DNA from 3 places in the Paenibacillus sp. 11B genome. Region 2 is predicted to be linked to each of the others. Evidence: predicted binding sites of a transcription regulator. Region 2 holds the regulator's gene; each other region holds the start of a gene.

Region 1 (2,278 bases), 320 kb from region 2:
ATCGCTGCTTTGCTGACCGCTGCGTGGGCAATTTACCAAGGGAATTTATCATCAGATACCCAAAGAATCGGTGCTATTGAAATCGGTGCAGTTGCTCCTGAATTTACTGCCGTTAATTCAGCCGGAGAACAGGTGAAGCTCTCCGATTATCGGGGCAAAGTTGTGATGATTAACTTTTGGGCTTCCTGGTGTACCCCTTGTGTGAGGGAGATGCCGATGATTAATCAGATCGCTCAGACATATCAAGAAGACGTGCAGACCCTGTTTGTCAACGTAGGGGAAGCGAAGGGGACCATTCGTGAATTTATGAATAAACAGCAATTCGATTTCCCTGTAATCATTGATGTGACCGGAAAGGTCTCCGGCCTGTATCGCATCACCGGTCTGCCAGCGACCATGATCATAGATCAGGAAGGCATGTTCAGTCACATTTTGCTCGGTGAGTTGACCAAGGATATTCCCTTGCAGCAATGGCTGGAGGACACCGTCCAACAAAAGAATTGAAACCTTGTAAGATTTAAGAACAAAAGAAGCCGCTATATGAGCGGTTTCTTTTGTTTTTTTTGTAAGCTACAAGAGCCAGAACAACTGCAAACGGTTGGGTTTCGAAAACACCTTTCACCCATAGTGGAAATGAAATGCAATACCACGGTTCTGCCCAATGAATCAATAGCCCCTTTGGGTGCTTTTTACGCTTTTCACCGAGTTGTCGGAAAGAGTTGATCCTTTCTTGAACATTTAGGGACGAAGACGTGTCAGTGATTGAATTGCTCATTCACAAAGATATAATAATTTTAACTATTAGGTCTCGTTCAGAACTTGGTTGGGCAAAGACTCCTTCGTCACTAACTTTGTGAAAAAATTCTCTTTATACATACAACATCGGAGGAGCGCTTTTTAAACCAATTCTGAACCAATGGCGTAGCCGCCCAATCCTGATATTGAAAGTAGTTCAAGGGCTGACTGACCTAATGATTAAAAGCATCAAATCATTGCAAAAATCGAACAGAGTTTGAAAGGAGGCAGTAAAGAATGGCAATTGATACGGTGATGTGGAGCAAGCTGGTGACAGGCATGACGCTAGGGTTCCACGTTATTTTTGCGACACTTGGAGTCGGTGTGCCCCTAATGATCGCTATTGCAGAGTTCATGGGGATCCGTAAAAAAGATCCTCACTACACACTAATGGCGAAGAGGTGGTCACGAGGGTTTGTCATTTCTGTGGCGGTAGGTGTTGTGACCGGCACAGCGATATCACTGCAACTGGCCCTGGTATGGCCGAATTTTATGAAATTGGCGGGGAACGTCATTGCACTTCCGCTATTTATGGAAGTGTTCGCGTTCTTTTTTGAAGCGATCTTCCTGGGCATTTATTTGTATACGTGGGATCGATTCAAAAATCCGTACATTCACTGGCTGCTGACGATTCCGATTGTTGCCGGGGCAGGTATGTCTGCCGTCTTTATTACGACGGTGAACGGCTTCATGAACCAGCCTGGGGGCTTTGTCATGGAGGCAGGCCAATTCACAGCGGTTGACCCAATACAGGCGATGCTGAATACGGCGACGTTTTCCAAGGTGTTCCATGTATTAAGCTCGGCCTATTTGACAGGAGCTGCCCTGTTAGCCGGAATTGCAGCCTTTGCAATGCTGAGAAAAGGGGTATCCGCATACCACAAAAAAGCCTTGAACCTCATGATGGCGGTGGTGCTGCTGTTTGGCGTGCTGAACACGTTAGCTGGAGATGTGTCCGCCAAGTTCTTGGCAGAGCATCAGCCGGAGAAGCTAGCAGCGGCAGAGTGGCATTTTGAGACGGAAAGCGGCGCGGATTTGATTTTATTAGGCTGGCTGAATGCAGAGCATGAAATTATAGGAGCTCTTCACCTGCCGAAACTGCTCAGCTTCCTGGCCTTTAGTGACTTTAATGCCGAGGTAACCGGACTGGAGGAGTTTCCGAAGGACGAATGGCCGCCGCTGCTCGTTCACTACTTGTTTGATTTGATGGCTGGAATCGGATTTACTCTGCTGGCGATCTCGGTTCTGTATTTCCTGTTTGTGTTCTGGAAAAAGCGCAATGAACTGAACAAGTGGCTGCTTGGAATCATAGCCCTGGGCGCGCCAATGGCTTTTCTCGGGGTTGAGCTGGGCTGGTTCTATGCTGAACTTGGACGACAGCCGTGGATTATTCGAGGATATATGCGTGTAGAGGAAGCCGCCACTTCATCACCCAACATAAGAATGATCTTTTTCTTCTTCCTGCTTCTCTACATCGTTCTGG
Region 2 (2,278 bases):
TCGGGCAAGGGGTGGACAGCGGCAGCCGTTCCAAGCTTACACGTCGCTTCCAAGATGCGAAAGCGACTGTACTTCTTGGCACAAGCAGCTTCTGGGAAGGAGTGGACATTCCCGGAGAGGCTCTGACCTGTCTTGCAATTGTCAGACTGCCGTTCCAGCCACCCAATCATCCATTAGTTGAAGCAAAGAGTGAGCTTTTGCAACAACAGAAGAAAAATCCGTTTATGAAGCTGTCCGTGCCGCAAGCCGTTATCCGCTTCAAACAGGGATTCGGCAGACTGGTTCGTACGGGTAAGGACAGAGGTATTGTGATTGTATACGATACACGTGTCATTGAAGCATATTATGGCAAGTACTTTTTATATTCATTACCAGGTCCCAAAATGGAACACATGCTCACAGAGCAGATGGTTCCTCGCATTTCGGAATGGCTTGAGAGACCAACCGATGAACAGCAATAACAGCTATGCTCTGTAGCTTATATGATTGCATGAAGCCACTATTTGGCGGTAAAATTGAGCAATATCATTCATTCGTTTCATGAATAGTGAGTAAAGCGATTAAAGAAGTAATTTAAGCAATTATCCATTATATAACAAAGAGCATCCTGTTTAATTCAGTCATCTTTTTGCATCGTTTTAGACAGGGTGCTCATTCTTTTCATCTATCTATCTATCGTGGCCTTGGTAAGGGGGAGCAATTGAATGAAATCAGATAAAATTTCGGAAGCCGTGGTGCGAAGATTGCCTGTTTACTTGCGTTATTTGAATGAACTGCATCAGCGCGAAGTCAATACGGTTTCTTCACAAGAACTTGGATTGAGACTGGATTTGAATCCGGCTCAGATTCGTAAAGACCTGGCTTACTTCGGTGACTTTGGTCGTAAAGGGATCGGATATGACGTTTCATATCTCATCGAGAAGATCCGCCATATTCTGAAAATAGACCAGCAGATCAATGTAGCTCTTGTCGGAGCAGGTAATTTGGGACACGCTTTGTCCAATTACAATGCCTACCTCAAAGACAACATGAAGATTGTCGCTGTATTTGATGCCTACGGTCCGAAGATTGGAAGTCAAATTAACAGTCTGACGGTGCAACCGATGAATGAATTAACGGATTCGGTCAAAAAAGATAACATTCGTATAGGGATTATCACGGTTCCGGATACGGAAGCCCAAAATGTTGCCGATCAGTTGATTGAGTCAGGAATTGAAGCGATTCTGAATTTTGCGCCAACGATCCTGAAGACCCCGCCGCATATTCGTATTCATCATGCCGATTTTACGACGGATCTGCTTAGCCTTGCTTATTATTTGGAGAATGGAAAGGACGACGAGGAAGATGACGACAAATAGATGGGTAATTCACAACGGCAAATTTGCCGTCAGTGAGGGCACGAATTGGAAAGTGGTTCAAGGTTATATGGTTGTCGAGAATGACAAGATTGTGCATATTGGTGAGACTTTGCCGGAAGGAGACGAAAGTCTGACAAAGGTGGACGGAAAAGGACTGCTCTTCTTGCCGGGTCTGATCAATACGCATGGTCACGCGGCCATGTCGCTTCTGAGAGGTCATGGAGATGATTTGGCATTACAAGTATGGTTGCAGGAGAAAATGTGGCCAATGGAAGCCAAAATGACGTCTGAAGACGTATATTGGGGCACATCACTTTCCGTACTTGAAATGTTGAAAGGTGGAACAACAGCATTCCTGGATATGTATGATCATATGGATCAGGTTGCAAAAGTGGTGGAACAATCCGGCGTTCGGGCTGCTCTGGCACGTGGGGTAATCGGACTTTGCTCAGCGGAAGAACAACAGCGCAAGCTGGAAGAATCCGCAGCATTTGCCCGTCAATGGAATGGACAAGCAGACGGAAGAATTACAACCGTAATTTCTCCACACGCACCTTACACTTGTCCTCCAGATTACATAGAGAAGCTGGTACAGGTTGCTCATGACCTGAATCTGCCTTTGCATACGCATATGTCTGAAACGCTTCGTGAAGTGGAACAGAACGTGGCTGATTACGGTCAACGTCCGGTTGCACATCTGGAGAAGCTAGGATTTTTCTCCCGTCCATCTCTGGTTGCACATGCGGTACATCTGAATGATGAAGAGATCGAAATTCTTGCATCACATGATGTAGCAGTTTCCCACAATCCAGGCAGTAACCTGAAATTGGCTTCGGGTGTTGCACGAGTACCTGATCTGCTGAAAGCAGGGGTGACCGTGTCCCTCGGAACAGATGGACCAGCAAGTAACAATAACCTCG
Region 3 (2,278 bases), 230 kb from region 2:
AGTACAGTCAGGTTCGGCTCAGGTGCAGGACCAAGGTTGTTCAGGGTGTGCAGGAAACGGAAGCTGTTTTTCGTAACACGGGTTTCTCCATTTACGGACATGCCGCCGATGGATTCGGTTACCCATGTTGGGTCTCCACTGAACAATTCGTTATAATCCGGCGTACGCAGGAACTTAACAATCCGCAGTTTCATTACAAAATGGTCAACCAGTTCCTGAGCTTGTTCCTCAGTTAGCAAGCCTTCTTGCAAATCACGTTCAATGTAAATATCAAGGAACGAAGAAACACGTCCCAGGGACATCGCCGCACCGTTTTGCTCTTTGATCGCAGCCAGGTAACCGAAGTAGAGCCATTGGAACGCTTCTTTGGCGGTTGTGGCTGGCAAGGAAATATCGAAACCGTGCATTTCACCCAGTTGTTTCAATTCCTGCAATGCACGAATCTGTTCGGACAGTTCTTCACGCAGGCGAATGACATCTTCATCAATCACATCGACTTCAAGTGCATTCAGTTCGCCTTTTTTATTCCGAATCAGGAAGTCCACACCATAGAGAGCTACCCGACGATAGTCACCGATGATCCGGCCACGGCCGTAAGCATCCGGCAGACCGGTAATAATGCCTGCTTTACGTGCTGCACGCATGTCAGATGTATAAGCATCAAATACGCCTTGGTTATGTGTTTTGCGGATGTTCGTAAATATATCAATGACGCCTTGTGGCATCTCAAAACCATAAGCTTCACAAGCATCAATCATCATGCGAATTCCACCAAATGGCTGAATGGAACGTTTGAATGGAGCATCCGTTTGAACACCAACAATCTGTTCTTTGGATTTATCCAGATAACCGGGTTGGTGAGAAACAATCGTTGCTGGCGTATTTACGTCAACATCGAGTACCCCGCCGTTATCGCGTTCTTTTTTGGTCAGATCGGAAACGATATCCCATAACTCTTTCGTATTTTGGGTTGCACCTGCAAGGAATGCTTCGTCGCCATAATAAGGTGATAAGTTGCGTACCAGAAAATCATTCACATCTACGGATTTCGTCCATGTTCCTTTGGTAAAGTTTCTCCAGCCTGTTTGTTGTTTGACATCTTTTTCGATCACCGACATAGTAATCCCTCCACAAATTTGGATTTCCGGACACATGACAGGATGCTCACTCGTCTCATCTGTGCCCAGAGCCGCGATTAATGTGATAAATTTCACATGTAAGCCGGAACATGTTCTCTCTACTTGGGAACCGGAACCGCGGATGAATGTCTTTCTTACATTTTCAGTATACGTCTTCGCTCTTTCAGCATCTGTGATTTATATCACAAAGTTTGTGACCATCCTCACTTCACCTTTGCTGTATCCCATTAAACCTGTAAAAACTCACACTTAGCCACTGCGCGGGCAGAACAACTTCCGATCAATGTTCAAACCCGATTTCCCCGATTAAACAATATAATTTGAACGAAAGGTTACGCACACTGGCCACTCCGAGGATAGAACAACCTTCCGATCGCTGTTATCCCCAGATTTTTTTGATTCCCTTTTAAAAAGGTAAAATCCGGGGATAAAGGCGAGCGCTATCGCTTCTTCAGGTTTTTTCTCTCCTCTCCGTTATCGTGTACATGTATGGTTCAAACTATATAGCATTGAAGGTTGAAATCATGCTTGAAAGCGAGCGCTTCGCTTCGCTTCTTCAGTTTTTTCTGCCCTCTCCGTTATGGTGTGAATACCTGGTTCAAAAAGAAACATCACGGATTCCGTGTAACCTTATACCTTCTTACAGAAAAGACGGCAATCGGGGCTCCCCATTTCGGGGAACCCTGAACATATTGCCTCAACCTTAACCAGTTGTTTACTACTCTTTATTCAAACTTGCCGTAGAATGCGTTGCGGTATACATCTGCCAGTTCAGTTACGAGCGGCATTTTTGGATTGGCGGTTGTACATTGGTCCTCGAATGCACGGTCTGCCAGATAGTCGACATGTGCTTCAAAGTCTTTTGCGTCAAATCCGATTTCCTGGAACGATTCTTCAATACCCAATGTTTTGTTCAGTTTGCGAATGGCATTGATGAGACTGGTAACCCCTTCTTCTGTCGTACGTGCAGGCAATCCCAGAATGCGGGCAATCTCGGCATAGCGCTCATCTGCAACAAAGTGCGAATATTTCGGGAACGATGCAAACTTCGTCGGTTTTTTCGCATTGTAGCGAATAACGTGCGGCATCAGGATCGCATTGGTACGTCCATGTGCGGTATGGTACTGACCGCCCCATTT

What was found. The regulator Rex, encoded in region 2, represses fermentation and respiration genes when NADH is low (regulators of the CRP and FNR family bind a similar motif). The targets are predictions, from matches to a motif close to TTGTGAAATATTTCACAA.
Region 1: the regulator Rex is predicted to act here: its motif matches at 852-869, upstream of Q0V21_RS01635 (cytochrome ubiquinol oxidase subunit I).
Region 3: the regulator Rex is predicted to act here: its motif matches at 1,199-1,216, upstream of pflB (formate C-acetyltransferase).

Annotation. Positions count from the first base shown of each region.
Region 1 covers NZ_JAUKNS010000001.1:374,731-377,008, reverse strand. Annotated here, with positions in the region: gene Q0V21_RS01640 (TlpA family protein disulfide reductase) at 1-504, shown strand, start outside; gene Q0V21_RS01635 (cytochrome ubiquinol oxidase subunit I) at 1,033-2,278, shown strand, end outside.
Region 2 covers NZ_JAUKNS010000001.1:692,326-694,603, reverse strand. Annotated here, with positions in the region: gene dinG (ATP-dependent DNA helicase DinG) at 1-461, shown strand, start outside; gene Q0V21_RS02990 (redox-sensing transcriptional repressor Rex) at 705-1,358, shown strand; gene Q0V21_RS02985 (amidohydrolase) at 1,345-2,278, shown strand, end outside.
Region 3 covers NZ_JAUKNS010000001.1:920,448-922,725, forward strand. Annotated here, with positions in the region: gene pflB (formate C-acetyltransferase) at 1-1,118, opposite strand, end outside; gene adhE (bifunctional acetaldehyde-CoA/alcohol dehydrogenase) at 1,865-2,278, opposite strand, start outside.